Regions from separate parts of the Microbulbifer bruguierae genome, predicted to be linked through region 3. Evidence: predicted binding sites of a transcription regulator. Region 3 holds the regulator's gene; each other region holds the start of a gene.
The links. The regulator PhoB, encoded in region 3, activates phosphate uptake and scavenging genes when phosphate is short. The targets are predictions, from matches to a motif close to TGTCATAAANNTGTAACA.
Positions count from the first base shown of each region.

Region 1 (10,258 bases), 1.8 Mb from region 3:
ACCATCGGCAATCCTACTTCGTGTATCCTTCCTGTAATCCTGTCACTGATTCTCCTGTAGAAACCATCCCGGTGTCCCAAGACAGATTGGGCGACACGAGGCCGCTTATTGTCGGACTGCTTGTGGCCCTGGCGGTACACTTGGCCCTGGTTTTTCTGCCTGTCACATTGGATCCCGTCGCGCCTGACAAGGAAACACCAGTTGCGACGACGACGTTAGACGTAACACTGACGGCTTTAGACGCACCCCCGAAGGTGCCTGATACTCCAACCAAACTGCCGGACGTCACACCAGAAATTCCGCAGACAACGACACCTCTACCGACCGCGAAGAAAGAAAGTAGCGCGATACTGAAACCGCAGCGAGAGCCCAGAGCAAAGGTGTTTCCAGCAGTACCAGATAAAGCTAGCCAGGCATCACGGGATCAACCCTCGGCGCCATCCATCTCAACGGCAAATACTCCGAAACCCACTCGAGACAGCTTCACACCGCCACCTTCAAACGACGGAGCCAAGTCCCGCTCCACGGTATTTGACCCCGGTCTGTCCACCCGCCTGGAAACCGAACGCAATCGGGTACGGAAGTTTGAATCCCGCGATGTCGAATTAACGACTAACAACGGCACCTTTTTCCAGAAAGGAGACCGCTGTTGGGAAGAAAAGAAGCTATTACCCGGTGACATCGACAGTACGGTCAGCCAGCGCTTTCTGATCAAATGCACCCAAAGAAAACGGTCTGAGGAAGATATTGGCCGTCTTGCGGATAAATACGGAATACCGTGATCCCATGTGGTCCGGCTGGATGTATACAACCGTCGATATCCCCAGCCGGTGATCACTTCCCGAGTCAGCTTCCCGCCAGATACCGCCGTGCAAACTTCGGATCCATTTTTTCCAGATCCACTACGACCAACCCATCTACGGAATCACAGAAATCCGGGTCGATATTGAAGGCATGGAAGCTGGTGCCCCCGGACACAGTCACTGCGGTGTACTTCTTGAATAGCGGCGGCAATACCACCCCTTCTTCCTTGAGAATTTCCTTCAACTGCAGCATATCTTCGTGTGTATCACCGGAAAGCTCGGGCAGGTCCTCGCAGGCCTCCACAAACGGCAAGCGCGCGTTGCCGAGAGGGTTGTCGGTGGAAAAGTAGTACAGGAAGAAGCGCACTATCGCGGACTTGGCGCGGCGGGAGAAGGTTCCCGGCATCGATACCGGGCCAAACAGATAGCGGCGATTGTTGCGCACAATCCACTGGCCAATACCACACCACAGCAAATCCAGTCCGCGGCTGCGCCAGTATTCCGGTAGCAGGAAACTGCGCCCCAGCTCCGCGGAGCGAGGCATGCACTGCTCCGGTGAGCCGGAATAGTTGAACAGAGTAGTGCTGTAAATTTTGTCCGCGCTCAGGCCGTCGGTGTTCACCAGTCGGTATGCACCCGCCATTTGTTGACGCTCTTTGTCCCACAGCAGCAGGTGGTCGTAATAGGCATCAAAGGCGTCCCAGTCGCGACTGTTACCCGTGCCCTCACCCACCGCGCGAAAGGCAATTTCCCGCAGGCGGGACAGTTCGCGCATTACCGGGCAATCCGACCGCTGGCGATAGAGCTTCACTTCAAATTCACCTTGAGCAACAAGGGTTTCGCAGCATTCAAGAACCGCAGCTATATCTGCGGGAGATTCTGCAGCAGCGACCGGTTCCGGCGCCAGGCTCTGCGAATTTTTATGCAGCTGATAGATCTGCTTCTTCCACAGTTTTGCCTGTGCGCGCGGCGCCATGGGCCAGCTGCGATACAGCTCCGGCGCTACCGGCATACCGATACGGATATCGATACCGCGGCGCACCTGCTTGAACATCTCGCGGATCAGCCACAACGTCGACAGCGGTTTGTTGACCATGGACAGACCGTACCACCACAGTGAGTTTCTGCCCCGCACCTGCATTGGCAGTATGGGAGCGCCGGTCTTGTCGGCGAAACGGATAAACCCCGGGTTCCAGCGACCGTCGCGAACCCCTTGCGGTGTCAGCCGGGATACCTCACCGGCGGGAAACACGATGATCGCACCACCACTGCGCAGGTGGGCATAGATGCCCTCCACATCCCCCTTGCGGGTGCGGCCGTTGAAATTGTCTACCGGCAACAGGTAACTGCGCAGGGGCTCGATATTCCACAAAAGCTGACTGGCCACGGCCTTGACGTCCTTGCGCACTCGCGCCACCAGGTCGATCAGTGCCAGCCCATCGAGACTGCCGAGGGGATGATTGGACACGATCACTAACGGGCCACTGGTGGGGATACGCTCCAACTCCGCCAGGTTCACGTCATAGTGAAAGTCAAACGACCGAAATACCTGGCGGATAAAATCCAGACCGCCAAGATGAGGGAAGTCGCGACCGAATTGCTGAATCTGCTGCTCACAGCAGATTTTTTTAACCGTCGCAGAGACCAGCCGCCGGGCGGGACTCTGCGGTGCGGCGCTGTACCACGGATTTTTCTGTAACAGGTTATCCAGCTGAATCATGCGGCAACGGCCTCCGTCATGATGCGCGCAATTTTGGGCGTGCGGTGCCAATGCAGGATATCCAGGGCTCCGCTTCTTTCTTCCACTACTGCGGTCATCGAATCCACCCAGTCGCCGCAGTTGGCGTAGGTCACGGCGGATTCCTGAGCGGCGCTGTGGCGAATACCAGCGCGGTGGATATGGCCGCAGATGACACCGTCAAAGCCACGGCGACCGGTTTCGCGAATAGCGACTTCCTCAAACCGGTTCATCATCTTGCGCGCTGCGTTCACGCGATTTTTGACGTGGTTGGCCAGGGACCACCAGGGCAAGTCAAAACGGCTGCGCCAAAAATTTATCCAGCGGTTCAGTCTCAGCATCAGGTAATAAACGTTATCGCCAATGTGATAACTAACAGGGTTGATCTCGATATGGTGCTCGAACTGGTCGCCATGGGTAACCCAGAAGCGTTTGCCATCAGCGGTGGTATGTGTGCACTCGCGTTCGACGCGAATATTGCCGAGGCGTTTACCGGCCCAACTGCGCATGGGCGCATCGTGATTGCCCGGCACATAGATCACGTCACGGGTACAGCTGCTGAGTTCAGAGAGCATCCCGAGCAGAACAGAAGAGGCTTCGCACCAACTGCCCTTGCCCTGGGACAGCGCTTTCATATCAAAAATATCACCGACCAGATACACGGTATCGGCTGTGTTCTGAGCCAGAAAATCTGCCAGCCGCTGCGGCTCGCTGTCTCTGCTGCCCAGGTGAACATCGGAAATCCACAGTGCGCGATATCGATTACTCATTGGCAAGCCCTATCAGTAGTTTGAAGAACTTTGCTCGATTTTTTTTACAATACTGCGTCACTTATTTGAAACTTACGTTTCACATTAAAAAGGCAACAAAAAAGACGAACCAGTCTTAAATTATCACATACGCAGATATCGCCCAACTAAGTACAACCGTACAAATTTTTAAAAAAAATCAATAATTCAGAAAAATTCGCGTCAATCTACCTGTATGTGCATTACATATTTATATGACGGGTGGTAGTGTTACAAAAATATGAAACGGAAAATTAATAAATCAAAACTTCTCTAATTGCCTGATAGAGATACCAAAAAATTAATAGGGAAAATAACCAGCGAAATGAAAGGGTTATTTCGAAAAAGTGCCATGGAATGGCAAGAAGATCGCCTACACGGTGACGTTCTGCTATCACCACAACTCTCACATATAATTATCCTTGGTGGCATTATTCTTTGGGTTACCGCCACTATTGTTTGGCTTTCAACCTGTCAATACGCGCGCAAAGAAACCGTAACTGGCTGGATTGAACCCACTTCCGGTGTGGTTCGGGTATACGCCGAAGGCACAGGTATCATTGAGCAAGTATTGGTTAGTGAAGGCGAAAAAGTCGTAAAAAATCAGCCGCTGATCATCCTGAATCGAGACCACATTCTCGCGGATGGTAAGCACTTGGAGGCCGTTTTACAGGCGGAGTACGAAAATCAAAATAGCTTACTTAGCGAACAGATCGAACGCAGCGAAAAAATTAATCAGCAACGCCAACGAGATTTAAAACAGCGTATTTCCGCTAGCAAGGAAGAGTTGGCATTACTGGATAAACAGATTTCCACACAAGCCCGGCATCATGGATTAATAAGAGATCAGGCGGAACGCTACAATCAACTTAGAAAACGAGGACATATTTCTACGGTTGAGCTGGAACGAGTTGTCATCCAAGAGCTGGAGCTCAGTACAGAAAGCCAAAGCTTGGCTCGCAATAAGGTAAAAATTCGCAACCAAATTCAGCAATTGGAGAACGAGCTGGCTTCGCTGCCTGAGGTGTACGCCAACGAAACCGACCAATTGCGCGCACGCCTTTCCGATCTCGCACAAAAAATCGCCCAATTGCACGGGCAACGCGCATATATACTCAAGGCCTCAAAGGCTGGGACGGTACACAATCTGCAGACCCGAGAGGGGCAGCAGGTACAAATCGATATACCACTACTTTCAGTGGTGCCCGAAAGCGGAGATTGGATCGCAAGATTATTGGTACCCGTGCGTGCAGCAGGTTTTCTAGCCCCCGAACAAGCTCTGAAAATCCGTTACGACGCCTTCCCCTACCAAAAATTTGGCTTGTATCAGGGGGCAATCACCTCAATATCCGATTCTGCTCTGCTGCCCGATGAACTACGTGATGCCCCTATAGCGGTAGGTGAGCCTGTTTACCGTGTATCCGCCGTATTAGCACGACCTAGTATAAAGGCATATGGACAAGAATTTTCGCTAAAACCTGGCATGACCCTCTCCGCCGATATTGAACTTTCTGAGCGAAGCTTACTTATGTGGCTACTTGATCCCATCTACAGCCTGAAGGGACGCCTGTAATGCCCACAGCAGTAGAGCAAGCCACCGGACATCAATGTACTCGCCCGGAACAGTTACTTAATTTCGGCGGCGGTCGCCGTCTACCGGTCGTACTACAGACCGAGGCAGCGGAGTGCGGCCTGGTGTGCCTGGCCATGGTCGCCGGGTACTACGGCTACCATACCGACTTGGCGTGCCTACGAAGACGCTTCACCATTTCAAATCACGGCACCAACCTCAAGAAGTTGATAGATATGGCTGGGCGCCTGAATTTTGCAGCCCGTGCCTTGCGCTTGGAACCGGAAAATCTCGGAAGATTACAAACCCCCTGTATTTTACATTGGGATATGAACCACTTTGTGCTGCTGAAGAAAGTACAGCGAAAATATGTCGTTATCCACGATCCTGCGGTAGGCGAGCGGCAACTCACCTATAAAGAATTTGACCACCATTTTACCGGGGTGGCCCTAGAACTCACTCCCACAGATAAATTCCAGACGGGAGAGCAACGCAAGCGTCTCACTCTCAGTCACTTCTGGTCCCACATCACAGGCCTCAGATACAATCTGATACAAATATTGCTACTGTCACTTCTCCTTCAGTTGTTTGCCGTCGTCGCCCCTTTCTATATGCAAACAGTAGTTGACGACGTCATCCTGCGTAGCGATAAAAACTTACTGCTTGTCCTGACACTTGGCTTCGGGCTGCTACTTATAATCCAGACCTGCACAAATTCTCTCCGTGAATTAGTCATCCTACATATCGCCAGCCGTCTCAACATGCAGATGGCCGCCAACCTCTTCCGCCACCTGATCCGCCTGCCCATTAGCTACTTCTCAACCCGCCACATGGGCGACCTAATATCTCGCTTCGGTTCCCTTCAATCCGTGCGAGAACTGCTTACCACCGGCCTAGTGGCGGCGGTAGTGGACGGCATCATGGCCTTGATCACCCTAGCTGCTATGTTCTTCTACGATGTAAAGCTTGCTCTGATCGTACTGGCGGTAGTAGCCCTATACGCAGCTCTTCGCATGGCCCTGTACCGCCCCTTGCGTATGCTCATAGAGGAGCAGATAGTGGCCCAGGCAAAGCACGACTCCCACTTTATGGAATCCGTACGCGCCATACAGACAGTCAAACTTTTTCAGCGCGAAAACGACCGTCAAGGTCAGTGGCACAACCGCCTAGCCGACACCATCAATAAAGGCATTCGCATCTCGCGATGGAATATTGGCTACAGTGTCATCAACCAGCTTCTGTTCGGTGTTGAGAACTTGCTGGTTATCTACTTCGCCGCTGCGGCGGTGATAGACAGTGCCCTCACTGTAGGCATGTTCTACGCCTTTATAAGCTACAAAACTCGCTTCGTAGAATCCATGGACGCCCTGATCAATAAGTGGATCGAACTAAAGATGCTCGGCCTCCACCTAGACAGGCTCTCAGATATCGTCTTTACACCCACAGAGGAAACCGACCACGCAAGTAACTATCCCGCCAGTTGGGGCCCGACCCCGAAATCCGTCAGGGGCAGAATCGAAGTCCGCGACCTCAGTTTCCACTATGGTGAAGCCGAAGTCCCCACCTTCCGAAATCTCAACTTCACAATCGAACCCGGCGAAACTGCTGCCATCGTCGGCGCCAGTGGCTGCGGTAAAACAACTCTGCTCAAATGCATGATGGGCCTGCTGGAACCCAGCGAAGGCGAAATCCTAGTCGATGGCCAGCCGCTGAAACACCTACCGCATTACCGCAACCAGATCGCAGGTGTAATGCAGGACGACCAACTGCTGACCGGCACTATTGCCGATAACATCGCCTGTTTCGAGCCAGAGATCGACTTGCAGCGTATAACTACGTGCACACAGATGGCCTGCATTCACAAAGAAATCATGCAAATGCCCATGCAATACAACACCCTAGTAGGCGACATGGGCACCAGCCTCAGTGGAGGCCAGAAGCAAAGAATCGTGCTGGCGCGCGCCCTCTATCGTGCGCCACGCATCCTGTTCATGGACGAAGCAACCAGTCACCTGGACATGGCGAATGAGTCTTTGGTTAACGACCATATCAATCGGCTTGCCATTACCCGGGTAATCGTTGCGCATAGGCCAGAGACGGCCAAATCTGCAGGGAAGCGGATAAATTTGGCCGACTTTACGAATCAGCCTATTTCTTAATCGAGAACCAAGTAGGAAAAAGTTATGAAATCGAAAATTAGAGAATTGCAGGAACATGAATTATCTAGTGTATCAGGAGGGAATGCATGGGTTGTCGCCAAAGAAACAGCTAAAGCCATTTGGGGTGCGATCGCTGTTGAAGGAGCGAAACAGGGAGTAAATCAGATAGGACAACAGACTCAGAGCGGTTACCACAACGGATTCTACGGGACCTACGGCTCCTACGGGCTTAGGACCCATTACGGTTCAGGCTGGTAAGTGCCAACAAAAAACGTCTAGAGACTAGTGCTTTTTATTGAGGAGGGGGGAGATTTCTTCTCCCCTCTACCCGAACCATCAACAAGTGATTATATCTTCGAAAAATTAAAACCGTTAAAGGCACCGGCCTCTATAGTTTCATATAAATGTCGACTCTTTGAAAAAGGCTCGAAATTTGCAGTCTCAAACGTATTCCCTCAATACAGTTATAGGTTCCTACTATAGGTAATCTTAACTAACATAATCGCTGGATAAATTATGGGCGGACCAATGTTCAAAATCGTTAATTTCAAGTTTCAATCAAGCGTCTAGAATCTCCTGCCGAGAGCGTTTTAGCGGAAATCCATTGCATAGCAGAGGGACACATTTCAGACGTTAAATCTAGGATTTCGGTAAAAATTCTGAAACCTGATACAACTAAAGGATTTATTTATGTGCCTATATTAATCGCACAGCCACCATGCCATCGGTAATGGAAAACTGTCAGATCAACCGCACCACCTAAACATTATTTTTCTATTGGCCATTTCTCGTACATAGCGAAAAAATTAAAGAAATCCTCATCTTAACTAAGCTTCGAAATTATAAATTTTTATATGGCCAAGCCAAAATTAACAAATGCAATCATGCTAACACTCGAGAATCCATATGCTACTTTCGATGTTCGGATTAAAAGCAAATAAAACCGCTATAGAAAAAAAGTGCGCTGGATAGGCCAGAAAAACCCAGGAGAAAATGGCCTTCTTTGCGTTGCAAGCTTACTTAGTTATCACAATGTAAAATACAATATAAAAAAATTCCGAAAACTATACCCTCAGTTCTCCGAAGGAATTACCCTGAGAGGGCTTATGGACCTACTTCTCGTACACGGAATACAGAGCCGGCCACTGTCATGTCCAGCTCAAGAAATAGATAAATTAAAACGTCCCTGTATTCTGCATTGGAATATGCATCAGTTCGTCGTACTGACGGAAATCAATGAGGATATTTTTCATATCTACGATCCAGCTAGTCGCCGTTCTCTTTATACACGAGAGGATTTTGAATGCAATTTCAGCGAAGTAGCACTTGAGATTTACAGCAAGCCGCAATACAAGGAGGATCCATGAAGATTCTTTTCTTGACACCGCACCTTCCCTTGAACAGCGGCTCAGGTGGATCGATTCGAAGCTACCAGATCTATGAAAACCTGCGACAACTTTCTACGGTTGATATCCTCTGCTGCAACGGGACAGGCCTTCGCCATCGCGATGTTGCACAATTCAAGAAGGAGCACAGGTATCAGGGAAATGTCCGAATTCCCTGGGTCGTACCCTGGTTCGCAAAAAGGAAAAATCCGAATGAGAAATTTCTAAGGTTTCTTGAAAGAAATCAATATGACTATATCGTAGTTAGATATTACTGGAGTGCATTCTGGTTCGGCTTGATAGGAGCAGAAAACATCATACTAGATTGTGACGACTGCCCGTTAGAACTTGAAATTCAGAAACAAAATAGACTTTCCATTAATAAAAGATATTTTTCGAGCACCCTCCAAAAAATAAAAAATATATTCTACAAAAAAAGATATCTAACAGACATAAGCAGAGTACCCGTTGTTACTTTTTCAAAAAAAAGCCATGCCATACCGTGGAAAAGTAACTTTGTTATCTTGCCAAACAAAATACAGCCATCCAGCCCTCCACCCAAGACGGTAAACCATAGCGTAGATGAATTCGTAGTTGTGTTTGTCGGCACTCTTAGCTATGGGCCAAATTTTGAGGGGCTTGACCACTTCATCTGCAATATTTGGCCATCCATAACCGCCAAATACCCAAGAACCACCCTGAAAATAGTTGGCGGGGGACTCCCAGCCAGATATCGAAAAAAATGGGGGCAACTAGAGTGCGTAAAATTGTGTGGATTTGTTGAAAATATTGATGAAGTTTATTCAGATGCACACATTTCCATATCACCAATTTTCACCGGCAGTGGCACCCACATTAAAATAATCGAGTCTCTACTACATTCAACAACAATGGTTATATCAAAGCTCGCTCATCGGGGATATGAAAAAACTCTCATGGACGGAAAGAGTTTGTATGTTGCTAGCGATGATCAAGAATACATAGATAAAATTTTTTACTTAATAAAAAACCCGAGATTTCGCAAAAAAATGGAAAGAAATGGAAAAATTAATGCGTTAACTTTCCATGCAGTTAAAGATTACGAAAACGACTTTGTAGATATAATCAATATTAAAATGAAAAATCAGATGCAGACTGCATCGAATGACATCGAAACATATATTTCCGATCTCGATGCCGCGAAGGAGTGATCATGCTTCAGCTGGAAAATACACTGCGCTGTATATCTTATCGATTGTTTGGCTATCCACGTCTACCTTTCCTCAAGAAAAGGGATGATCCGGGTCTGAGAGATTCAATTTCCACAGTACTTTCAGGCTACTATAAAAAAAACATCAGGCGACCGCCGATTGTTGCTAGTAAAAGAGAACCGTTTCCTATAGATGTCAACAAGAATCATATCGAATCAGCACTCCATACTCCCGAAATACACGATGGCGATTTTATTATTTTTGGCGCGTTCAAGGAAAGTCGCAGCCTGATACTGGATATCGGAGCAAACTGGGGATACTCCGTGAGATCAATGAGATCATCTGGGGCTGAATGCAAGATCGTTTCATGCGAGCCGGTCCACTACTACGAAAGCTGTTTACAAAGGATATTTGAACTGCATCTTGGTTTCTATGATTACCATATGATTGGACTAAGCGATAAAGTAGGAATTATCAATCTCGTGGTTCCGGTCATCAATCAAGTACCTGCGTTTGGATTGGCCACAGGATTAGCCATGCCTAACCTGAATGTATTTGCAAAAAATATTGAAGCTCATATTCATCAACATATACCCAATCTAAGAGAAGTATATGTTCAACTAAC
Region 1 is NZ_CP118605.1:1,036,621-1,046,878, forward strand. Features, by position in the region: gene PVT68_RS04450 (hypothetical protein) at 123-782, shown strand; gene PVT68_RS04455 (lysophospholipid acyltransferase family protein) at 847-2,523, opposite strand; gene PVT68_RS04460 (UDP-2,3-diacylglucosamine diphosphatase) at 2,520-3,311, opposite strand; gene PVT68_RS04465 (HlyD family secretion protein) at 3,682-4,902, shown strand; gene PVT68_RS04470 (peptidase domain-containing ABC transporter) at 4,902-7,058, shown strand; gene PVT68_RS04475 (hypothetical protein) at 7,083-7,316, shown strand; gene PVT68_RS18395 (cysteine peptidase family C39 domain-containing protein) at 8,018-8,425, shown strand; gene PVT68_RS04480 (glycosyltransferase family 4 protein) at 8,422-9,633, shown strand; gene PVT68_RS04485 (FkbM family methyltransferase) at 9,636-10,258, shown strand, end outside.
Region 1: a site for PhoB is predicted at 3,559-3,576, ahead of PVT68_RS04460 (UDP-2,3-diacylglucosamine diphosphatase). Genes of this name have one in related genera too.

Region 2 (10,258 bases), 890 kb from region 3:
CGGCCTCGGCTTTCTGCGCGGAGAGAAACACCTTGCTCTCGATCGGCGCCACCCCGTCCAGCACCAGACTCTGCAGGGATTCCGGGTGCCACTGCTGATACAGCAGCGCGGTGCGGGTTCCCCAGGAACCGCCCCACAGGGAAATTTTTTCGTGCCCCAGAGCCACCCTCACCTGCTCCAGATCATTGACCGCCTGGCGGCTGTTGAGGGTCTGGGGACGTTCAGGATTCTGCGCGTAGCAGTTCGCCAGCAATTGTGAAAACTCTGACGGGTCAGAGGGAGGCTCGGCTTTGATGCCGCAGTCGAACACATCGGAGCGACCGGCCCCTCGGCGGTCCACCAAAACGATATCCCGCTCGCGATTGATTTTCTGCAACGGGTGCAGCAATCGCGCGAGATCGCTGGCTGCCTGCCCCGGACCACCGGCCAGCAGGTACAGCGGCTCTTTCTCGCTTCCGGCAAGCGCCGGCGCCACCAGTACCGAAAGCGCGATTTTTTCGTGCTCCGGCCCATCGGCGACGTCGACCTGATGACAGTTCAGGGCGTTAGGCCAGCCATCGATAAAACAGGGTTCAGCAAGCGGCAGCTGCCGCGCCGGTTCAGCCTGCACAAGTTGCGCCCCACTCCCCAATACCGCAAGCAGAGCGAGTAAATGTATCCTTACGTTCACACTTTCTCCCGAAGATTCGCCATAAGCTTACGCAGTCTACCGAAGTTTCCCCGCCACCGCTGCCGACGAATTCCACATAGCCATAGCGCCCCATCACGCACAGTGATAAGGTTTGCGGTCCGTTGGTTCCGCACAATTTCCAGACTTCCGATCAATGATCTTTTCAGATAGAGAAAAACAACTAATACGGGCGGCTTTTGCCTGGGGGCAAATCACCCAGAAAGAAGGCTACACCCTGTCTGACCTGGAAATCGAAAAATCGGTTCTCTTCCGCCGCCTGCTGGCCGGCCGGCCGCCCCTGGCATTTCCACCCCCCTTGCGTCACGGCTTCCCCTGGTACGAAGCCATCGAAGGTCGCAGCGAACATGTGGTCAACGCCTCCGAAGCATCCCCCGAGCACAGCATCATTGCCCCCGGCAGCAAGCCGGGGGATACCTGTATCCTGATTGACGGAGCCTTCTGGCGTGTTGCCGAGACAATCCGCGAGCGCGAGGAATATCTGGTGGAATGGGGCGAGTATCCGCTGCAGTGGCGACTGGAGAAGCACTGGGAAGTGAATTACGAGATGACCCAGCAGCTGCACAATTTCCGCAAACATAACCCGGATGCCAACGTAAACCTGGCGAGCCGCAGCGGCCAGCGTGAGTACAGCGAGTTTCGCGTGGATGACGACCAGACGGTGTGGTTGTCCGAGTGGCACCTGACCCGCATCGGTCTGTCGGGCTGGGTGTGGGTAGGCCACACCGTAGAGGCCGAGCCCTCGACACACGAACTGACCCCTCTGTGTCAGGACCAGCAGGGCCCGCTGGTATTGGGGGTTTCCGGCACAGAGCGCGGCCCCGGCTGGCTGCGCATCGAGCAGGTGGGCAGCGATGCCCGCTTTATCAAGCTGGGAGATGAGCTGGAGTACAAGGCTCTGATTGCGTCAGCGGTCACTGAATTCGAGCGCCTGATACACAGTATCGCCGGCAGCGAACTCGAAGTGATGGACCGCCAGGACCACGAACTACTGCGCTGCTACCGCGTGCCCATGCACCTTGCCCCTCTCGAGCAGATCGATCTTGGGGAAGTGAATTACGATCTGGTGCCTGAGAACGCTTACGCTGTGTAACACCTGGGGGATGCGTTTATAGCTATGTATATAGCTTTGTCGCACTTTCAGCGGCAGTGCTTCGGCACCACCGCACCGCCTTACGCCCCCCTTAAAAGAAATTACCACCAGAACCGGAACTCAATCCACATCCCTGCCGCGCCCCGCACGCAACAATTCAAACCAGTCTTCCCGATCCAGTTCCAATTCCACAGCCTCAAGACAAGCAACCAGACGTTCCGGATTACCACTTCCCAATACCGGTACCATCTGCGCCGGGTGTTTCAGTAACCACGCCAACGCCAACTGCATAGCACCCATTTCAGGTCTCAAACCCCGTGCCTCGCAAAGCTGCCGCAAACAATTCCGCACCCGCGACGAGTCCATATCCTCGCCGGCAAACAACCGGCCACCGGCAAATGGCGACCACGCCATGGGAATAATTCGGTGCTGCTGGCAGTGATCCAGCTGACCGTCAAACATCGGCTGCGAGTGCAACAGGGAAACTTCTATCTGATTCGCCACCAACGGCAACGACAGTCGCGACTGCAACAGATCCACCTGTTGCGGCAGGAAATTGGAAACCCCCAAGTGTTTTACCTTGCCCTCAGCCACCAGTTGCTCCAGTACTGCCGCCAGTGTGCCCGCATCCATCAATGGATCCGGCCGGTGCAGCAACAGCAGATCCATCTGCTCCACCCCCATATCCCGCAAACTGGTTTCCACCGCCTTGCGCACGTGCTCCGCGCTGGTGTCGTAGTGATTGATGCGCGCACCAGACACCGCACCGGCGAGGCGAATACTGCACTTGCTCACGATTTCCATACGCGCCCGCAGTTCCGGTTTCAGCTTCAACGCCTCGCCAAAGAACTGCTCACAGCGGTAATCCCCGTAAATATCCGCAAGGTCAAATGTAGTGACGCCGAGATCCAGCATCTGCTCGAACAGAGCAATGCGCTCGCGGGGAGAGTAATTCCAGTCAGTCAGGCGCCAGAGACCAAAGGCGATGCGGGAAAATGAAAACTCGCGAACAAGTGTGGAGGAAACGCGTTGCATAAAAAAATCCGCCGGATCAAAGGATACCGGCGGATTCTCGCATAAATTTCCCGGAGACAAACCCGCCCCCGGGGGGGCAGGACCAGGCCAGGAATCTATTTCAGCTGCAGGGTATCGGCAATATCTGCCCAGGACACCAGCTTGAAGTTCTGGGTTTCGCTCGGCATGCGATTGCGACCGTCCTGCACCACCAGCAGACCCCGCGGGTACTGACTACCGAAGGAAGCGCTGGAGACTTCCAGGCCATCGGTTTCCGAGCTGCCATCCAGATTCTTGTCCAGGTTGATATCCACCCGGAAGTGGCCAACAAACTGGCTGCCGTCGCGGCTGAACAGCGCATAACTGTTATTGCCCTGACTGGAGACCACCAGATAGCTGTTTTCACCAGCGTCCTCATTATTAATGTAGAGGCCCATGCCCTCCACATCCGCGGCCAGGCGCTCGCCATCCACCGGCGCTATCAACTGCGGCCGGGCTTCACCCGCCAGAAAGGCCGCGATATCCAGGCGCCAGATGCCACCATCTTCTTCACCGAAGAACAGCATCTGTTTCTCGTCGTCCACCACACAACCTTCCACCTGGCTCTGCACCGCCAGCTGCGCGACCGGTTGCAGGCGCCAGTCCACGTTGCCCTCACCGGGGAGTATCTGCAGCAGATGCACCGCGCCATCCTTGTCGGACACCCAGGTCATCAGGTCCGCACCGCGGCGGTACACACACAGGCCATAGGGGTCGCCCATGTCCAGGTTGCGCAGCCCCAGGTCCTCGACCTTGCCATCCGCGGTAATACCGAACAGGCTGACACCGGGATCGGTGCGGTTGCTGGCGGCAGCAATCGCGACATATTTACCGTGTTTCATCGGGCGCAGGTCGACATTGTTCACACGTCCAACCGGAAAGTGCTCCAACAGTTTGCCGTTCAGGTTGTAAACACTGAGACCGCTTTTCTTGTCGGTGCCAAGAATCAGGCTGGCAGACGGATTGACCGGATTGACCCAGATCGCCGGATCATCGGCGGCGTCACCCCCGGACTGTACCGGTGCCGTCTGGGCGCTGGCGCGCACTCGCGGGATTTCCACCGCGCCGCGGAAGGCCTGCATTTCTGCCGCAGGCTCGGGCAGGGTTACGGCAAATTGCTGCACGCGATCGCTCTCTTCTTCGAGCGCCAGCAGGGAGCCCTGCTGTACCGCCGCAGACACCGGCTCCATATCCGCCAGGGTTTCAACAAAATGCGGCTGACCGGGATTGTTGATACTGAATGCCAGCACCCGATCGCCAGAAGTCAGCCACAGATTGCCACTGCTGCTGTCCAGCCACAGGCCGCCGAATTCGTTGGCGCCAAGCGCTGCGGAAGTAGCAAAAACCTGGCGGTCTTCATCCATTTCCGCATCGACATTGAGACTCCAGATCCCCAGAGGCGGCTGCGCCACCAGCAGCTTGCCGCTGTGATCGTCCACCGCACAGGAAGAAACCTGCTCGCCGAAATACAGCGGGCGCACGCCGGTAAATTCCCAGGCCTGCTCGCGGGGGTGCACCACGTACTCGTGGCCGAGGCCGTTTTCATCGATTGAGAACAGGTGCGTGCGCTCTGCCTGGCGGGAGAAGCACATGGCGACCTGCGGTGCACTGGTAGCCATGGCGCCGAGATAGCGGATACGCGGGCTGCCCTGCTCCATATCCAGCAGGCGCAATTGCAGCTGACCACTATCTTCGTCATACACAGCCACCAGCCAGCGGTCCTGCTCCAGCTGCTGCAAGGCAAAGCGTTCGACCTTGCCGCCATCCAGCGCCAGTTTTTCCTCACCCGCGGCGTTTACCAGTACCAGGCCGCGCTTTTCGCTGGCCAGCAACAGGTAATCGGTACCGCCCAGCACCAGCGGTGCCAGCTGGCTGGAAATCACATTGCTGAGATCCAGTGCACTCTGAGGAGTCAGGGGTTTGTGCGTCGCTGCGGACTTGTCGATCTGTGGGCCACAGCCACCGAGCGCACCGGCCAGAACCAGCGCAATCGCGGGAAAAATTAATGTTTTACGCGTCATAGTACTCACGCTTTGCAAAGAGTCGATTTGCGGTTTCGACCGCGCCGGGCACCAAAATACGCCCCACCGATGACAAAACCATGTCAAACAGATGACCGCCGAATCCCATGTAAAAAAATAGCAGAAAGCCCGGGCACACCTGCTGCCCGGGCCATCTGCCTGTCAACCCGAAACTCAGAAGCTTGAGTAAGTCAGGCCCAGCACGTAGGAAGTGCCGTACTCCTCATATACACCGTTGTAACCGGAGTTATTGGTGTAGAAGGGCTCATCGGTCAGGTTAACCGCGCTGAAGGACAGCTTCAGGCCGTTGTTGAAGCGGTACTTGGCAGAGAAGTCCACCTGCATATGGTTGTCTTCATACAGGTCGGCGGCTTCGTCTTCCATATTCACTTCCAGCAGGCGTTCGCCTTTGAAGGTGGTGGACAGACGCAGACTCAGGGCATCGCGCTCGTAGCCGACGATGAAGTTACCAACCAGATCCGCTTGTGACGGCAGGCTGATCTTGTCGCTGCGCTCCGCGTCTGCGCCCAGGCCGAGGCTCGCTTCGGAGTCAGTGAAGGTGGCGTTGGCGCGCAGCAGCAGGCCATTGTCAAAGCCCTGGGTCCAGGACAGCTCCGCACCGGTCAGGGTGGCGCTGTCGCCATTGATCGGCAGGTAGATTTCTGCCTCTTCCACCGCCAGAGAGCCTACGTACTGGGACACATCCACAGTACCGGACACATCCGCAGTCACGATGAAGTTATCGATGTTCTTGTGGAATACACCCACAGAGAACATACCCAGCTTGTCGGCGTAGTACTCCACGGAAAAGTCCAGGTTCTGGGCCTCATAGGGATCCAGCGCCGGATTGCCCGCTTCCACTTCCAGCTCGCCTTCGTCGTATTCGATGGCTTCCGGAGACGGATTCAGGTCGCCGAAGGATGGACGCGACAGGGACTCGGTGTAGGCAGCGCGCAGCACGATGTTGTCGGTGTAGTCGTACTTGAAGTTCACACTCGGGAACAGCTTGCTGTACTTGCGATCGAAGTTGACTTCGCTGGCGTAGACATCTTCAGCAATTTCCTCGGCGCCGGGGATGACCTCGGAAGATTCGGCCACACGGTAGCCTTTGGCACTGAAGTCGGTGGTTTCGTAGCGCACACCGTAGACCAGATTGGCGCGACCGAAATCGATGTCGTTCATCAGGTAAAACGCGGAGATATCCTCGTTCATCACGTAGTCACGCGCAGAGCTCAGCGCGGTCTCGGTTTCGTCGACTTCGAAGCTGCTCAGATTCTGGTTGATGAACGCGTTGAGTTTTTCTCTGCTAATGCCCGGGCCGAAGGCGGCGAGGCTGTAATCCACATCGTTCAGAGCAAAGTCCGCGAGCGTGTAATCACCACCGAAATCGCCGTACACGGTGGCATTCAGATCACCGGATTTTTCACGACGGCGCTCGTGCAGACCGAATTTCAGTTCGGACGGGTTACCGGCCACTTCGATATCGCGGCGGATATCGATGCGGAAGCTGATTTCCTCATCTTCGGTGTAGTTGTCTTCGATGACGATTTCATCCAGCTCAAACTGGGAAGCGTCCATGGCCGCGGCGTCGCCGGCAACCAGGGTCGGGATCTCACCGGCGGAGCTATAACCCAGCTCCAGGTCTTTCTGCTCGAAGCCGGTGTCGCGGCGGTGCGGCTCGGCTTCTTCCGCGTGAGAGTAGCCCAGGGAGTATTCGATGCCCCATTCGTCGAGATTGTGTTCACCGCCCACAACCAGTGACAGGATTTCCTGCTCTTCGTAGCGATCCTTCAGAGACTTGTCCAGGGTGGCATCGGACCAGGTCGCGGAATTGGCGCTGATGGTCTGCAGGTCGCCCTTGTCCAGCTTGAATGAGTTACGCTGGCGCTGTTCGGCGTCGGAGAAATCGGAATACAGGGTATGCAGGTAAAGCTGACTGCTGTCGGACACTTTCAGATCGAAGTTGGCGGCCAGGCCAGTGCGCTCACGGGTAATGGTGTAATCGCGCTGTTCGATTTCCGGCGCGCCGACGGCCTCGGTGCCATCTTCCGCTTCCATCATTTCCCATGCGCCGTCGGTTTCAATGTTTTCGGAACCGAACTTGCGCTCCTGGTGGCTGCCGGCGATTGCGACACCCAGCTCGCTGCCACCCAGATCAAAGCGATTGGTGTATTTGCCAGAAATTTTCGGGCTGTTTTCACCCTGTAGATCGTTGTAGCCGTTTTCAATATTGACGCTGTAGGTCTGGCCGTCCTTATCCAGCGCATTGATGCTTTTGATCTCAATGGCGCCACCGATGGAGTCGGCGCTCATATCCGGGGTCAGAGTTTTGAAGACTTCCAGGCTCGCCAGCAGGTCGGACGGAATCACATCCAGTGCCACCGCGCGGCTGTCGGTTTCCGGTGCCGGCAGGCTCATGCCATTGATGGTGGAGGCGTTGAGGTTAGGGTCGATACCGCGCACGCCGACAAATCGGCCTTCACCCTGGTCGCGCGCGATAAATACACCGGCCATACGCTGCAGAGCTTCGGTGACGTTGGCATCCGGCAGTTCGCCGATGGCCTCAGAGGTCTGAACCGCGACCACCTTGTTGGATTCACGCTGGCGCTCGATGTCGCTGCGGGCGTTGGCGGCCTGACCGGTAACCACTATGGTTTCCATCAGTGCGTCCGATTTGACCGCGGCCTCTTCGGCACCGGCATTGATACTGATAATCGCTGCCGCAAGGGGCGCTACCAGTTTGAAAGTGAATGCAGTTTTAGTCATTGCTCCCCGTCCCGTATTTACTGGCGGTTATTTTGATGGGGCGCAGGCTAGTCTTGAGATGTGAAAATTTCGTTACGCTTTTTTTAAATTTGTCATATTGCGCCGCTAATCTTGGCGCAACTTGAATCGGGCACCAGCCCCAGACTCCGAAAACACAGGCGTCCCCCGGTGGTCCCGGCAAAATATTGCAGTCAGGTGAATAATTTATGACAAACGACAACCAGCAACCCACGAGCGCTGCACCGCAGAATCCGGCGCGCCGCACCCTGATCAAAGCGCTGGGCGTAGCCACTGCAGCCACGGCGGGCGGTGGTCTGCTGCCGGGTTGCAGCGCTGAAAAAAAAAATGCCAGCAGGCAGAACCTGGCATTCGCGGAAATTCCCCACCGACTGGATCACCACCACCATCTTCCCGACGGCTATGCCGCGGATCTGCTGATGCGCTGGGGGGATCCGCTGGACGGGTTTGCCGGCAACTTCGACCCGGAAAACCTGGACGCCGGCGAACAGGCCCGTCGCTTCGGCTACAACAACGACTTTATTGCCTTCATGCCCCTCGCCCCGGAGGCCGGCCCCGGTGAGGGGGATAAACACTGCCAGAGTCGCAATAGCGAACGCGGCTTGCTATGCGTCAACCACGAGTACACCCAGCCGCACCTGATGTTCGCCGGCTACAGCGAAGACAGCTCGATCCGCGGCACCAGCCACCCACACATCGCGGTGGAGCAGCAGGCCTGCGGCCACAGTGTGGTGGAAATCGAAAATACCGCGGAAGGCTGGCAGCCGGTATTGGGCAGTCCCTATAACCGTCGCATAACACTTACCACTGCGATGGATATCATCGGCGCTGCCGCCGGGGACCAGCGGTTGCAGACCAGTGAAGATCCGAGCGGCGCCCGGGTTTTCGGCACCGTCGGCAACTGTGCCGGCGGCAAAACACCCTGGGGAACGGTACTGATTGCGGAGGAAGGCTTCGGCGGCGCATTCCAGGGCGATCCGGACAATGTGGCGGACGAGGTGGAGGCGCGCAATCACCACGCCTTTGGTATCTCCCCGCAAAATCGCAACTGGGGCGACTACGACCTGCGCTTCGATATTGCGGTAGAACCCAATGAGCCCAATCGCTTCGGCTGGATGGTGGAATACGATCCCTACGACCCCGGTTCCAGACCGCGCAAGCTGACCGCGCTCGGCCGCTTCGAGCACGAGGGTTTTACCCTGGTAAGCAAACCCGGCCAGCCAATCGTGGCCTACGGCGGTGACGACGATGAGCACCAGTTCGTATATCGCTTTGTGTCTTCGGGCATTTACCACCCTGGCGACAACCGGCACAACCGCGAGTTGCTGACGGAAGGCACGCTGTATGCCGGTCAGTTCCGCGAGGGCGGTGCCGGGATGTGGCTGCCACTGGTGTTCGGTCAGGGGCCGCTGACGGAGGAGAACGGCTTTCGCAATCAGGCGGATGTGCTGATCGACTGCCGGCGTGCGGCAAAACTGATTGGCGCTACACCGATGGACAGGCCGGAGGATGTGGAAACGAATCCGGTGAACGACTGCACTTATGTGATGCTGACAAAGAACAGGAAGCGCGCGGAAGGCGATGAAAATGCGGCGAACCCGCGCGCGCGCAATACCGCGGGGCATGTTCTTGAGATAGTGCCGCCGGGGCGCAGTGGTGAGCGGGATCACGTGAGTGATTCCTTCCGCTGGAATACGTTTTTACTCGGTGGCAATCCCAATGCGGAAAGCCCGGCGGAGCGCGGGGCTTATGGTCAGCAACTGCCGGGCACTATGTCCGAGCACAGCTGGTTTGCCAACCCGGACAATGTAGCGTTCGATCAACACGGCAATATGTGGATTGCCACAGATGGTTGCGAGAGTTTCGGCTTTCACGATGGGCTCTGGGCGATGGCGACCGAGGGCGACCTGCGCGCGGCGCCGAAGCACTTCTTTGGCTGCCCGGAGGGAGCTGAAATCTGCGGCCCGGAATTTACTCCGGATGGCAAAACCCTGTTTGTTTCGGTACAGCACCCGGCGGACACGGATAACTCGACCTTTGATAATCCGCTCCATCGGTGGCCAGACAACGATCCCGCTATGCCACCACGCCCTTCGGTTTTGGCGATTCGTCGCAAGGACGGTGGGGCTGTGGGTAGCTGATGGTTTGGTTTTAGTGGTTGTTTCGCTGGCTCGGTGGCGGCCAAGCACCGCCACTGCACCCGCTTCAAAGCTTCCTAAACTACCAGCTTCGTAAGGACTTGATCCAACGCATGACGGATTCCTTTCTCCAGCACAACAAGGAAATCGCAATTCCGAGATAAATTGCCGGCTCAATCCAGCCACTTTTCACCGACCACCAAAAGTGCCAGCACGCCAGCAATACCGCCACATAAAGCAAGCCATGCAGTTTCTTCCAGTTTTTACCCATTTTCCTGAGCAGTGCCGGTATCGAGGTGATCGCCAGTGCGAACAGGATCAACCAGCAGGTAAATCCCAGCAGAATATACGTACGCCTGACCAGTTCCTCACCAATCAACGACCAGTCGAGCCCGAGATCCAGCGCCAGCCAGGTGCTGAAATGCAGGCTCGCCCAGACAAAGCACCACAACCCGAGAGGCCGGCGCAAACGGTTCAGTTG
Region 2 is NZ_CP118605.1:1,942,351-1,952,608, forward strand. Features, by position in the region: gene PVT68_RS08380 (alpha/beta hydrolase) at 1-670, opposite strand, end outside; gene PVT68_RS08385 (hypothetical protein) at 825-1,781, shown strand; gene PVT68_RS08390 (aldo/keto reductase) at 1,902-2,816, opposite strand; gene PVT68_RS08395 (phytase) at 2,912-4,855, opposite strand; gene PVT68_RS08400 (TonB-dependent receptor) at 5,030-7,621, opposite strand; gene PVT68_RS08405 (PhoX family protein) at 7,828-9,780, shown strand; gene PVT68_RS08410 (protein-methionine-sulfoxide reductase heme-binding subunit MsrQ) at 9,860-10,258, opposite strand, start outside.
Region 2: a site for PhoB is predicted at 7,701-7,718, ahead of PVT68_RS08405 (PhoX family protein). Genes of this name have one in related genera too.

Region 3 (10,258 bases):
TGGCTTGCCCACCGCCCGGCGGACAATCTGCCGCCGTCACTGGAACTGGATGTCACCGGGACCTGGCCTGAGCTGCAGGTGGATACGGTGTTCACCGCCAATACACTGCACATCATGCCCGCAGCTGCGGTGGAGATTTTCTTTCGCCGCTTGCCGCAGATACTGGAGCCCGGTGGTCAGTTGATTGTCTATGGCCCGGTAAAGATCGCCGGTGAATACATAGGCCCGGGCAATGCAGGGTTTGACGTTTGGTTAAAAGAGCAGGACCCGCTGCGGGGTATTCGCGACCTGGAGTGGCTGGACCTGCTCGCCGCGGCCCAGGACCTGAGTCGAGTAGAAAACAATTTTCTGCCAGCGAACAACCAGCTCATGGTGTGGCAACGATCGCGAACCTGATCACTCACGCTGTTGTAGGGGCCGGCCTGTAGGCAAGTGCCTGCAACACCCATGAAGTTGAAGAACCTATCTGGAAGAACGTATTAAAAGGAGCGCATTATGCCCCCATGGTTTGAAACCTCTCTCGCGGTTGTCGCCGCCATCGCCGCTGTTTTTTTCTTCGCCAAATACCGCGAGACTGCCGCCGCATTGCATGAGTCCGAGCGCATGAAGCAAAAGCTGTCCAAGGATCTGGATCGCTATCGCGATGTGCCGCAGTTGCGCGCCCTGCGGGATGGCCTTATCGGCGAGCGCAATCTGCCAGTGGATGACGAGGGGCGCGAGCACCTGCTGATTCGTGACAGCGTCCGAAAACTGGTGCATATCACGGTGCAGAGAACTTCTGAGCCGGTGAGTGGCGATCAGCCGGTGCACTACCGCGCAGGCGGACAGGAACGTCGCCTGCAGGAGCTTGAGTAAGCGCCCTGCAGCCCTCCGATTTTGATAAAAGCCCCACAATGGGGCTTTTTTATGTGCCTCGCTACAACCTGCCCGCAGCTCCACCAGTAAAGTGATATACGTCACGGATATTTTGCCAAATAGTCCAAAAGAGCCATTGCCACGACCGATTTTGGCGGGTATTTTTCCTGTGCCAAATATTCTAATGATCGGCTTACAAAAAGAACTTCTGACGCGAATCTATACAAGGAACAGGTTAAACATGTGGACCAAGAACCAAATTGCCAGCATGGTTGCTGCGGGGGCTATTCTGGGGGCGGCACCGGTAGCCGCAGAGGTATTTTCCGGGCGTGGCACCTCTATGGGCGGTGCCGGCGCTGCCGGTGGCGATTACACCTACAGTGCGCTGATCAATCCGGCCACCGCCACTAATTTCAAGGAAAATGACGATTTCGCATTCACTGTGGATGTGGGGCTGCTGGCCAATGACGTCAACGATTTCATCGATTCCGCGGAAAACCTGACCGACTATCTCGATGAAATCGAAGAAATGTACGCGACCCAGGACGATGCGGATTACCTGCTGGATCAGTTGCAGCAGATGGACCGGGGCCGTCTGACCCTGGACGTGGGCGCTCAGCTGACCATTGCCATCCCCAACAGTGCCGCTTCTGCACTACTGTTTGTGCGCGAGTCAGGTTTTGTTGCCACCGAGCTCGAGCTTGCGGAAGAAGATGTTGATTTTCTGAGCAACTTTGGCGACCGCTACCTTGATATCGATATTAACAACCCGCCAAGCGAAGACGACCTGATCATCGATGGCGACGACCTGATGACCGAGGCCGCGATCAAAGGCTACCGGATGCAGGAAATCGGCATTGCCCTCGCGCGCGAATTCACGTTCGGCGAGACCCTGGTTTCCCTCGGTATAACACCGAAACATCAGCGTGTGGAAACCTTCGAATACAGCGAAGTCGTCGCCGATTTTGAGGGTGATGATGTCGAGTATGAGGATTACGCGCTGGAGCACACCAATTTCAACGTCGACCTCGGTGCCACCATCAATTGGGGGGCGCTGCAGGGTGGTTTGTCCGTGCGCAACGCCCTCGCCCAGGAATACGAAACCCTGAGCGGTGACATGGAAATTCAACTGGAACCGCTGGTAACCGCAGGTTTCGGCTACACCGGAGAAATTTTCACCGTGCTCGCCGACGTGGATCTGACCACCACGGAGCTGTTTGACGGTGCCGGCGCTACCCAGAATGCCCGCCTGGGCATCGAAATGGACCTGTTCGATTGGGCCCAGCTGCGGGTAGGTTATCGCCACGACATGGAAGGCACCTACGAAGACGCGCTCACCGCTGGTATCGGCTTCAGCCCGTTCGATGTGCTCCACCTGCACGTGTCCGCGATCCAGGCCTCCGACAATACTTACGGCGCGGCGGTACAGTTTGGTATCGAACTGTAAGCGTTCCCGGTCTGTATTAAGACTGTTATACGAAAGGGGCCTGCGGGCCCCTTTTTGATTTGTGTCGGTTTGAACTGGTTTGTTGCGGGTAGTCCACAACCGGATCCACTGGGGATCAGGCAGAGCTGCCTGGGGTCAGTTTCTGCGGGGGGAAGTTGAGGGTAAAGGTACTGCCGCGCCCCGGGGTACTGGTGACGCTCAGGTTGGCACTGTGCCGCAGCAGCACATGCTTGACGATAGCGAGCCCCAGGCCGGTGCCGCCACTTTCTCGCGAGCGGCCCGCATCCACCCGGTAAAAGCGCTCGGTCAGGCGCGGGATATGCAGTGAGTCGATGCCGATACCGCAGTCCTTCACCGCGAAGTGGCCGCCGTCTGTGTCGGTTTTCCAGCGCAGCTCAATGGGGCCGCCGTCGGGGCTGTACTTGACCGCATTAAACGCGAGGTTTGCAAAAGCGCTGTGTAATTCGCCAGCATCGCCGGTAATGATGTTGTCCTGTTCACAGGCTACGGCAATATCGTGGCGTCCACCACTCAGGGATCTGGCCTCGCCGGCCACCCGCTCCATCAGCTCGCGCACTGACACCCGGTCGCGGCCGCTGTCGCGCTCCGAAGTCTCCAGTCGCGCCAGAAGCAGCAGATCATTCACCAGGCTGGTCATGCGTACCGTCTGCTCGCTCATCTGCATCAGCGGTCGCTCCCATTTTTGCGGCGCCATGCCACTGGCCTGCAAGGTTTCCAGATAGCCCGCGATTACCGTCAGCGGCGTGCGCAACTCGTGAGAGACATTCGCCACAAAATCCCGTCGCATCTGCTCCAGATTGTGCAGCCGTGTCACATCGCGCACGATAACCAGCGCCTCGTCCTGTCCGAAACGGGTGACTTCCAATGTCAGGATACGGGAATCATCCCCGGGCGCCGGCAACGTGATCGGTTCCTGGGCGCTATGGTTGTGTCGGCGCATGCGCAGGTGTATGTGCTCCACAAAACGCGGATCGCGGATAAAGTTCACCAGTGGCTGTCCGGCGTCGTCCGGCTGCAGCCGCAGCATCTGCCCCGCCGCCGGGTTCCACCACGCCAGATTGCCCTCATCCTCCAGTGCCACAATGCCCTCACGCAGGGCACTGGTGCTGTCCTGTACCCGCCGTAGCATCGCGTGGAGCTTTTGCTTTTCCTTGCGGTGACGACGCTGCAGGCGATAGAAATCATCGGAAATATCACCCCACACCCCGAACGCTGTCGGCGCCGGCCCGCGCCGTCCGTTACTCAGCCAGCGGTCGAAACTGTTCTGTTGCCACAGCAGCCAGAACAGGTAAACCGCGAGGCCGACACACAGTGCCAGCCACCAGTGACCAGAGGAAAAACCAAAAATGGTGGTGCCGAGGGCGATTACGATGAAGCGCGAGAACTCGCCAATACTGCGATCGAGCATGATGGTTCGGCCATCTTGTTTTGGGGTGCATTGACCGGAGTTCAGTGCACCTGCGTACTTTATGCGAAGGCAAAGCACCGGACTTTCCGCGACGCTTCGCGGAATGCCCGAAAATTGCGTAGGGAGATGGTTACACTCTTTCCACAGTCTGTACAGAAAAGCGATAACCGGTACCGCGCACGGTCTGGATGTAGCGTTCGTGGCCATCGACAGTGAGAGCTTTGCGCAGGCGGCGGATGTGCACATCCACGGTGCGCTCTTCCACGTACACGTTGCCACCCCACACGTGGTCCAGCAACTGGGTGCGGGTATAGGCGCGCTCCTGGTGGGAAAGGAAAAATGTCAGCAGGCGGAATTCGGTGGGGCCCATCTCCACCGGGCTGCCGTGGATGGTTACCCGGTGGCTGATCGGATCCAGTACCAGGCCGCCGGCAGTCAACGGTTCTTCCGGCGTACTCGGGCCCGTGCGGCGCAACACCGCCTTGAGGCGGGCCACCAGCTCGCGGGGAGAAAACGGCTTGGTGATGTAATCGTCAGCGCCGGTCTCCAGCCCCTTGATCTTGTGGTCCTCCTCCCCTTTCGCTGTCAGCATGATGATCGGCAGGGAGGACGTCAGTTCATCCCGTTTCAGGCGGCGGGCGAGTTCCACACCGGATACATCCGGCAGCATCCAGTCCAGCAGAATCAGATCCGGCTTCTCGTCGATTACCAGCGCGTGGGCTTCCTGGGCATTTTCCGCTTCCAGGCAGCGGTAGTCCGCCATCTCCAGCGCCACCCGCAACATATCCCGCACCGGTGCTTCGTCGTCGACTATTAGAATCGTCTTGCTGTGCATCTGCCTGCCATACCCCAATGGTTTGCTGTCACTCGTCTGACATTAATTTTTAAGCGGTCATTTAACGTCACTTTAATGACAAATATATGACAGTCGTACCGAGTAGCAGCGGCAGGCAGTGAAAAGCCAATGAAAAAGGGATTCAACGGGTCAGATAATGGAGAAATATACCGGCAAAGACCGCGGCGCCCGCCCAGTTATTGTTTAAAAACGCCTGGAAGCAGCGGTCACGCTCGCGCTCCCGGATGAGCCACTGCTGGTAGCCGAAAAGCCCCGCGGCAACGGCCAGGCCGCAATAAAACAGCGCGCCCAGTTCCGCGCGGCCGCCCAGCATCAGCAGCGCTACGATGACCATTGCCTGCAGACAGCCGGTCATCAGCCTGTCCATCTCTCCAAACAGGATTGCAGTGGATTTGACGCCGATGCGGAGATCGTCGTCGCGGTCCACCATGGCGTAGAAAGTGTCATAGGCCACCGTCCACAGCAGATTGGCGGTAAAAATCAGCCACGCCAGCGGTGGAATTTCCCCGCTTACCGCGGCAAACGCCATGGGAATGCCCATACTGAAGGCCGCGCCCAGTACCACCTGGGGCATATGGGTGTAGCGTTTGGCGAAAGGGTAGCAAAAGGCCAGCGCCAGCGCCGCCAGAGACAGGAGCACCGTCAACCGGTTGGTGGTCAGCACCAGCAGAAACGCCAGTAGCATCAGGCCGGTAAACAGCAGCAGCGCACCCCTGGTGGTGGCTGCGCCGGTCGCCAGTGGGCGCTGTCGGGTGCGTTTGACGTGGCCGTCGATATTGCGGTCGGCAAAGTCGTTGACTGCACAACCGGCAGCGCGGGTGAGGACTACACCGAGTGAGAAAACCGCAAACAAGTGCAACCCGGGCCAGCCGCCGGCAGCGATCCACAGCGCCCACCAAGTGGGCCACAGCAACAGCAGCGAGCCAATGGGACGGTCGAGGCGGGCGAGCTGCCAGTAGGGCAGTGCCGTCGGCCAGCGCTGCTGAATCTGTTGGCTGATCAATTGCATAGGATGCTTCCGGTGTTGGTTTCCGCTCAGGCCATGGGTGGTTTGTGGGGATTGAACCCGCTCAGGAAAGTCTCTGCAACCAGCAGGGGTTTATCCCCGAGCCAGAAGGCGGAGCGGCGGCCCCAGGCACTGGATTCGGAATCGTTGAGCTCGGGCAGCGCACAGCGCGGATTGCGTGCTAGGCGGTTGAGTACGATGGGGCCGCGGCGGATGTCCGGCTGGCTGAACAGGAGCTCCCCCAGGGGGCGGCTATCGAGGTTGCGCAGATAGCGGGATTTGCCGGCGAGTGTGCGTTCGGGAAGAACACTGCGGGCGTAAACCCAGGGGTTTTTGTCACTGCCGTAGAGGAGGACTTCGCGCACCAGCGCGCGGGTTCTGTCCCGGAGGTTCAGGGCGCGGCGCTCTTCGAGCAGGGGGTTTTGCCAGCCCTGGCTGAGGATCTGCACCCGGAATGGTCCGCCGCTGAGATGTTTGAGGGCGGCGGTGAGAGAGCCGGGATGTAGCAGCCAGGGAAGCAGTTGTTCCGGTGGCGTTTGTCCGTGCAGGCTTTCCAGGGGCTGAGGATACCAGTCGCCGATCGCCAGATAGGGGGACTCAATGGGGGAGTGGTACAACGCAGACTCCACGCAGGTTCAAAAGCGCCCATTGTACCCGAGCGGGGATGCGTGGGAATGACCGGCTTTGCCCCCCCACCGCCCTGCCGATATAGTGGCGGTTGGTGTGGGGCTTGAACCCGTTTGGTGGCGGTGCCGCTAGCGGGTGCATCACTCTTATCTAAACGATCTAACAAAAATGTTTTAACCACGGTACTAGTGGTGTCTAACACAGGGCGGACCATGGGGCTCACAAAACAAATCGTACTGGCCATGATCGCAGGTATTGCGGTCGGCTTGCTGTTCAATTTTTTCAATACCAGCCAGATCCTCGGTGCCGGGGTAACGGATTTCATCAACAACTACCTCACCAGTGGCCTGTTCGACATCATCGGGCGGATTTTCATTGCCTCCCTGAAGCTGATGGTGGTGCCGCTGGTACTGGTGTCTCTGGTGTGCGGTTCCTGCGCGCTGTCGGAAGGCAGTCGCATGGGGGTGCTGGCGGGCAAGACGGTGGTGTTGTATCTAGTGACCACCGCACTGGCCATTTCTCTGGCGTTATTGCTGGCGCTGGTGATCCAGCCTGGCAGCGGCCTGGAAGGCATTGTCGGGGGTGGCACCTTTGAGGCGAAACCGTCGCCGCCTTTGTCCGATGTGCTGGTGAATATTTTCCCCACCAACCCGGTGGAGGCCATGGCCAAGGGAAATATGTTGCAGATCATCGTTTTTGCCCTGCTGATGGGCTATGCCATTTCCCGCAGCGGTAAGCCGGGCCAGCGGATTGCCGGTTTTTTCAATGATCTGAACGATGTCATCATGCGCATGGTCAGCGTATTGATGGTGTTCGCACCCTATGGCGTGTTTGCGCTGCTGGCCAACAAGATTGCACAGCTGGGGCTGGATGCGATTTTGCAGTTGCTGAAGTATTTCATGGTGGTGTTACTGGCGCTGGCGTTGCACGGGTTGGGGGTCTACTCGCTGCTGTTCAAGCTGCTGACCGGTCTGAATCCGTTGCAGCTTCTGAAGAAGATGCGCCCGGCGATGGTATTTGCGTTCAGTACCGCATCCTCGGCGGCGACCATGCCGGTGACCTTGCAGACGGTGGAGAAGCGCCTGGGTGTGGATAACAAGGTGGCGTCTTTCACCATCCCCCTGGGAGCCACCATCAATATGGATGGCACCGCGATCATGCAGGGTGTGGCGACGGTGTTCATCTCCCAGCTGTACGGTATCGAAATTGGTCTGATGGGGTATCTCACGGTGATCCTGACCGCGACTCTGGCCTCCATCGGTACCGCCGGTGTTCCCGGTGTTGGTCTGATCATGCTGGCAATGGTGCTGCAGCAGGTGGGTCTACCGCTGGAAGGCATTGCGATCGTGATGGGTGTGGATCGCCTGCTGGACATGGTGCGCACGGCGGTGAATATTACTGGTGATGCGGTAGTGACCACCATTGTTGCCAAGAGCGAGGGAGCATTGAATCTGGGCACCTTCGACGACGACAACTATCACAGTGTGGTGAATAGCGGCGAGGAGCGCACAGCGACTTCCTGAGGCCGGCTGCCGGCATGGGCGGACGCAAAAAAGGGCGAACCTCGGTTCGCCCTTTTTCATTTTCAGCGGGGGCCTTTTACTACCGTGCGGCGATTTCCCGCAGCTTGTCTGCTTCCAGGTCGTCTTCCAGCGACTCCATCAGCTCTTCCGCCAGTTTGCTCAGGGCATCTTTGATCGCTTCTTCGGTGTTGTCGTCGTTGGTGCGGCCGTCGCGGTAATTGCGCACGCGGTATTTGCTGGTGATACCGAGGTCGCGGAGGGCGATGTGTTTTTCCTGCAGGGTGGTGCCGTCGTTGTGTTTCAACAGGTAGTGGAATTCGCCACTCAGGGCCACATTGCCCTGCTCCAGATCGTAGTCGCCTTTGGGCTTCATCGCGCTCAGGTGCTTGATCACCTTGAGTTTCAGATCATTCTGCAGGGTAAGCACGCCCTCCTGCTTTACCAGCGGAATCCGTTCATCTTCCAGATGATCGTGCAGCAGCCGAGTTAATTCGCCCTGTAGATGTTGGGTGTAGGTGCGTACAGCTTCCTGCTTGAGGTCTGCCAGTCCGCCGCCGTTGGCCGCCTGCGCCAGCATTAACTGTAGATCGTCGCCGGAGACCGGCATGGGCACATCGATCCGGAGGGTTGCGGGGGCAATATTCAGGCTCGGGACCTGGTCATTACCACCCCAGAAACTGCTCTGGGCCTGTGTTGCGGACGTGATGGTGAGCAGACCGGCGAATGCCAGTCCGCGAATTGCTAAAGCTCTCATTCTCGCTCCCGGTATTATTTTTTATGCGCACGGGGATTATTTTTTGATACGGCGAATTTTTTCGCTCTGTATTTATGAAAAAACAGTTACAGGCTGCCATTTATTACCGGGGAGAGCAAAATTTTTCCGTGACTTGTGCGTCAGTATCGGTCGGCTATGTGTGTGTCGTCACGGTTCGGGATCGGAAGTTGGTATAGGTGGGAATGGCGTGACCGGGGATGGCGGGCCGGAAGATAGGGCAGCGGGTGGGCCCGGGGGCCCACCGCAGAATTCATTGGCTAGTGGCAAGTTTCTGTAGGTTACTCGCCTTAAGGTCGCCATCAATGCGGTCGAGAATTCGTTTTACCAGGGTGTCACACAGTACCGTGAGTTGCGCCTCGGTATCGTCTTCTATAGTACCGTCGCCCAGCGGGGTCCTGATCTCGTAGTTGCCCTTGAGGCGCAGGTCGGCGATATCCAGGTGTTTATCGATCAGCAGCGCACCATCGGGGGCCTGCAGACGCAGGTGGAAGTCCCCGCTGGCACTGAGGTTACCCTGCTCAATTTCATAGTCACCGCGGTTGTCGAGGCCGCTCAACTGCTTGATCACCGCAATGTCCACCGCGTGGTGCAGGGTCAGCGCGCCGCTATCGGTGCCCACGGGTACTTCCTCTTCAGTGAGTAGCGTCCGCAGGCCGTTGTCGAGCTTGCTGCGCAACTGCGCACTAAATGCACGACTGGAAGCTTCTTTGGCGGCCGATAGCCCGCCGCCGGCCGCCTGTGCGAGCAGGGCGTTGATGTCGTTGCCCTGCATGGGGGTGGGAATATCTGCGAGGATCTCCGCCTTGGCCAGAGTGATTGTAGGTACGGGCTTGTCGCTGCTGCTGAACAGACTTTGTGCCGAGACCGGGGAGGCAGACAGAACTGTCGACAACAGGAGACTGAAAAGAGTTGTGGGCGCGCTGGAGATGTTCACTGGGAATCTTCCTGATTCTGATTCGGTAATCGTGAATGTGGTGGCCTGCCCGGCAACTTGGGCCAGCCGGTAATCGGGTTTTTGTAATCACCCTGTTAGTGGACATGAGTTAGCCCTTTTGGGGGAGGCTGCCATTGCTCGAAGTTGAGCGCAAAAATATTAATGACTATTGTTGACCAATTGGTCTAAACAATAATTGTGTCTCATTACCGATGTGGACAAGTTTGCAAAATCGATACCGGTTCTGCGGTGTTACCGATAGTGGAAGGGCGCGCTGGCGGCGTATTTATCCTGCAGGTTGGGGATGGGCTGGAGATGGGGCTGGAGCTCAGGAGCAGGAGGTTGTGTCAGGCTTCCGCAAAGCGCGGCTTGTTGTGTAGCCAGCGACGGATCAGGGCACTGCGGGCTGGGCTACTGAGCTCCGGTGCCGCGGCAATTTTCTGAATCTGTGGCAGCAGGTGGGCATCCCGCTGCAGGTCGGCGATGCGATGCTGGATTTCGCCGGTCTGGCGGGTGCCGAGGATTTCTCCCGGGCCGCGCAGGCGCAGGTCCTCTTCGGCAATCGCGAACCCGTCCGCATGAGTGCGCAGGGCCTGCAGGCGCGCGCGGCCATTGGCGGACAGCGGTGTGCTGTACATCAGCACGCAGTGACTGGCGATACTTCCCCTGCCGACCCGCCCTCTTAACTGATGGAGCTGGGCGAGCCCGAGGCGCTCGGGGTTTTCGATAATCATCAGGCTGGCATTGGGCACGTCCACTCCCACCTCGATCACTGTGGTTGCCACCAGCAGGTCCACCTCCCCGGC
Region 3 is NZ_CP118605.1:2,829,445-2,839,702, forward strand. Features, by position in the region: gene PVT68_RS11780 (DUF938 domain-containing protein) at 1-396, shown strand, start outside; gene PVT68_RS11785 (hypothetical protein) at 496-855, shown strand; gene traF (conjugal transfer protein TraF) at 1,097-2,302, shown strand; gene phoR (phosphate regulon sensor histidine kinase PhoR) at 2,418-3,731, opposite strand; gene phoB (phosphate regulon transcriptional regulator PhoB) at 3,862-4,566, opposite strand; gene ubiA (4-hydroxybenzoate octaprenyltransferase) at 4,709-5,596, opposite strand; gene PVT68_RS11810 (chorismate--pyruvate lyase family protein) at 5,623-6,210, opposite strand; gene PVT68_RS11815 (dicarboxylate/amino acid:cation symporter) at 6,433-7,743, shown strand; gene PVT68_RS11820 (type 2 periplasmic-binding domain-containing protein) at 7,823-8,497, opposite strand; gene PVT68_RS11825 (hypothetical protein) at 8,769-9,452, opposite strand; gene recG (ATP-dependent DNA helicase RecG) at 9,800-10,258, opposite strand, start outside.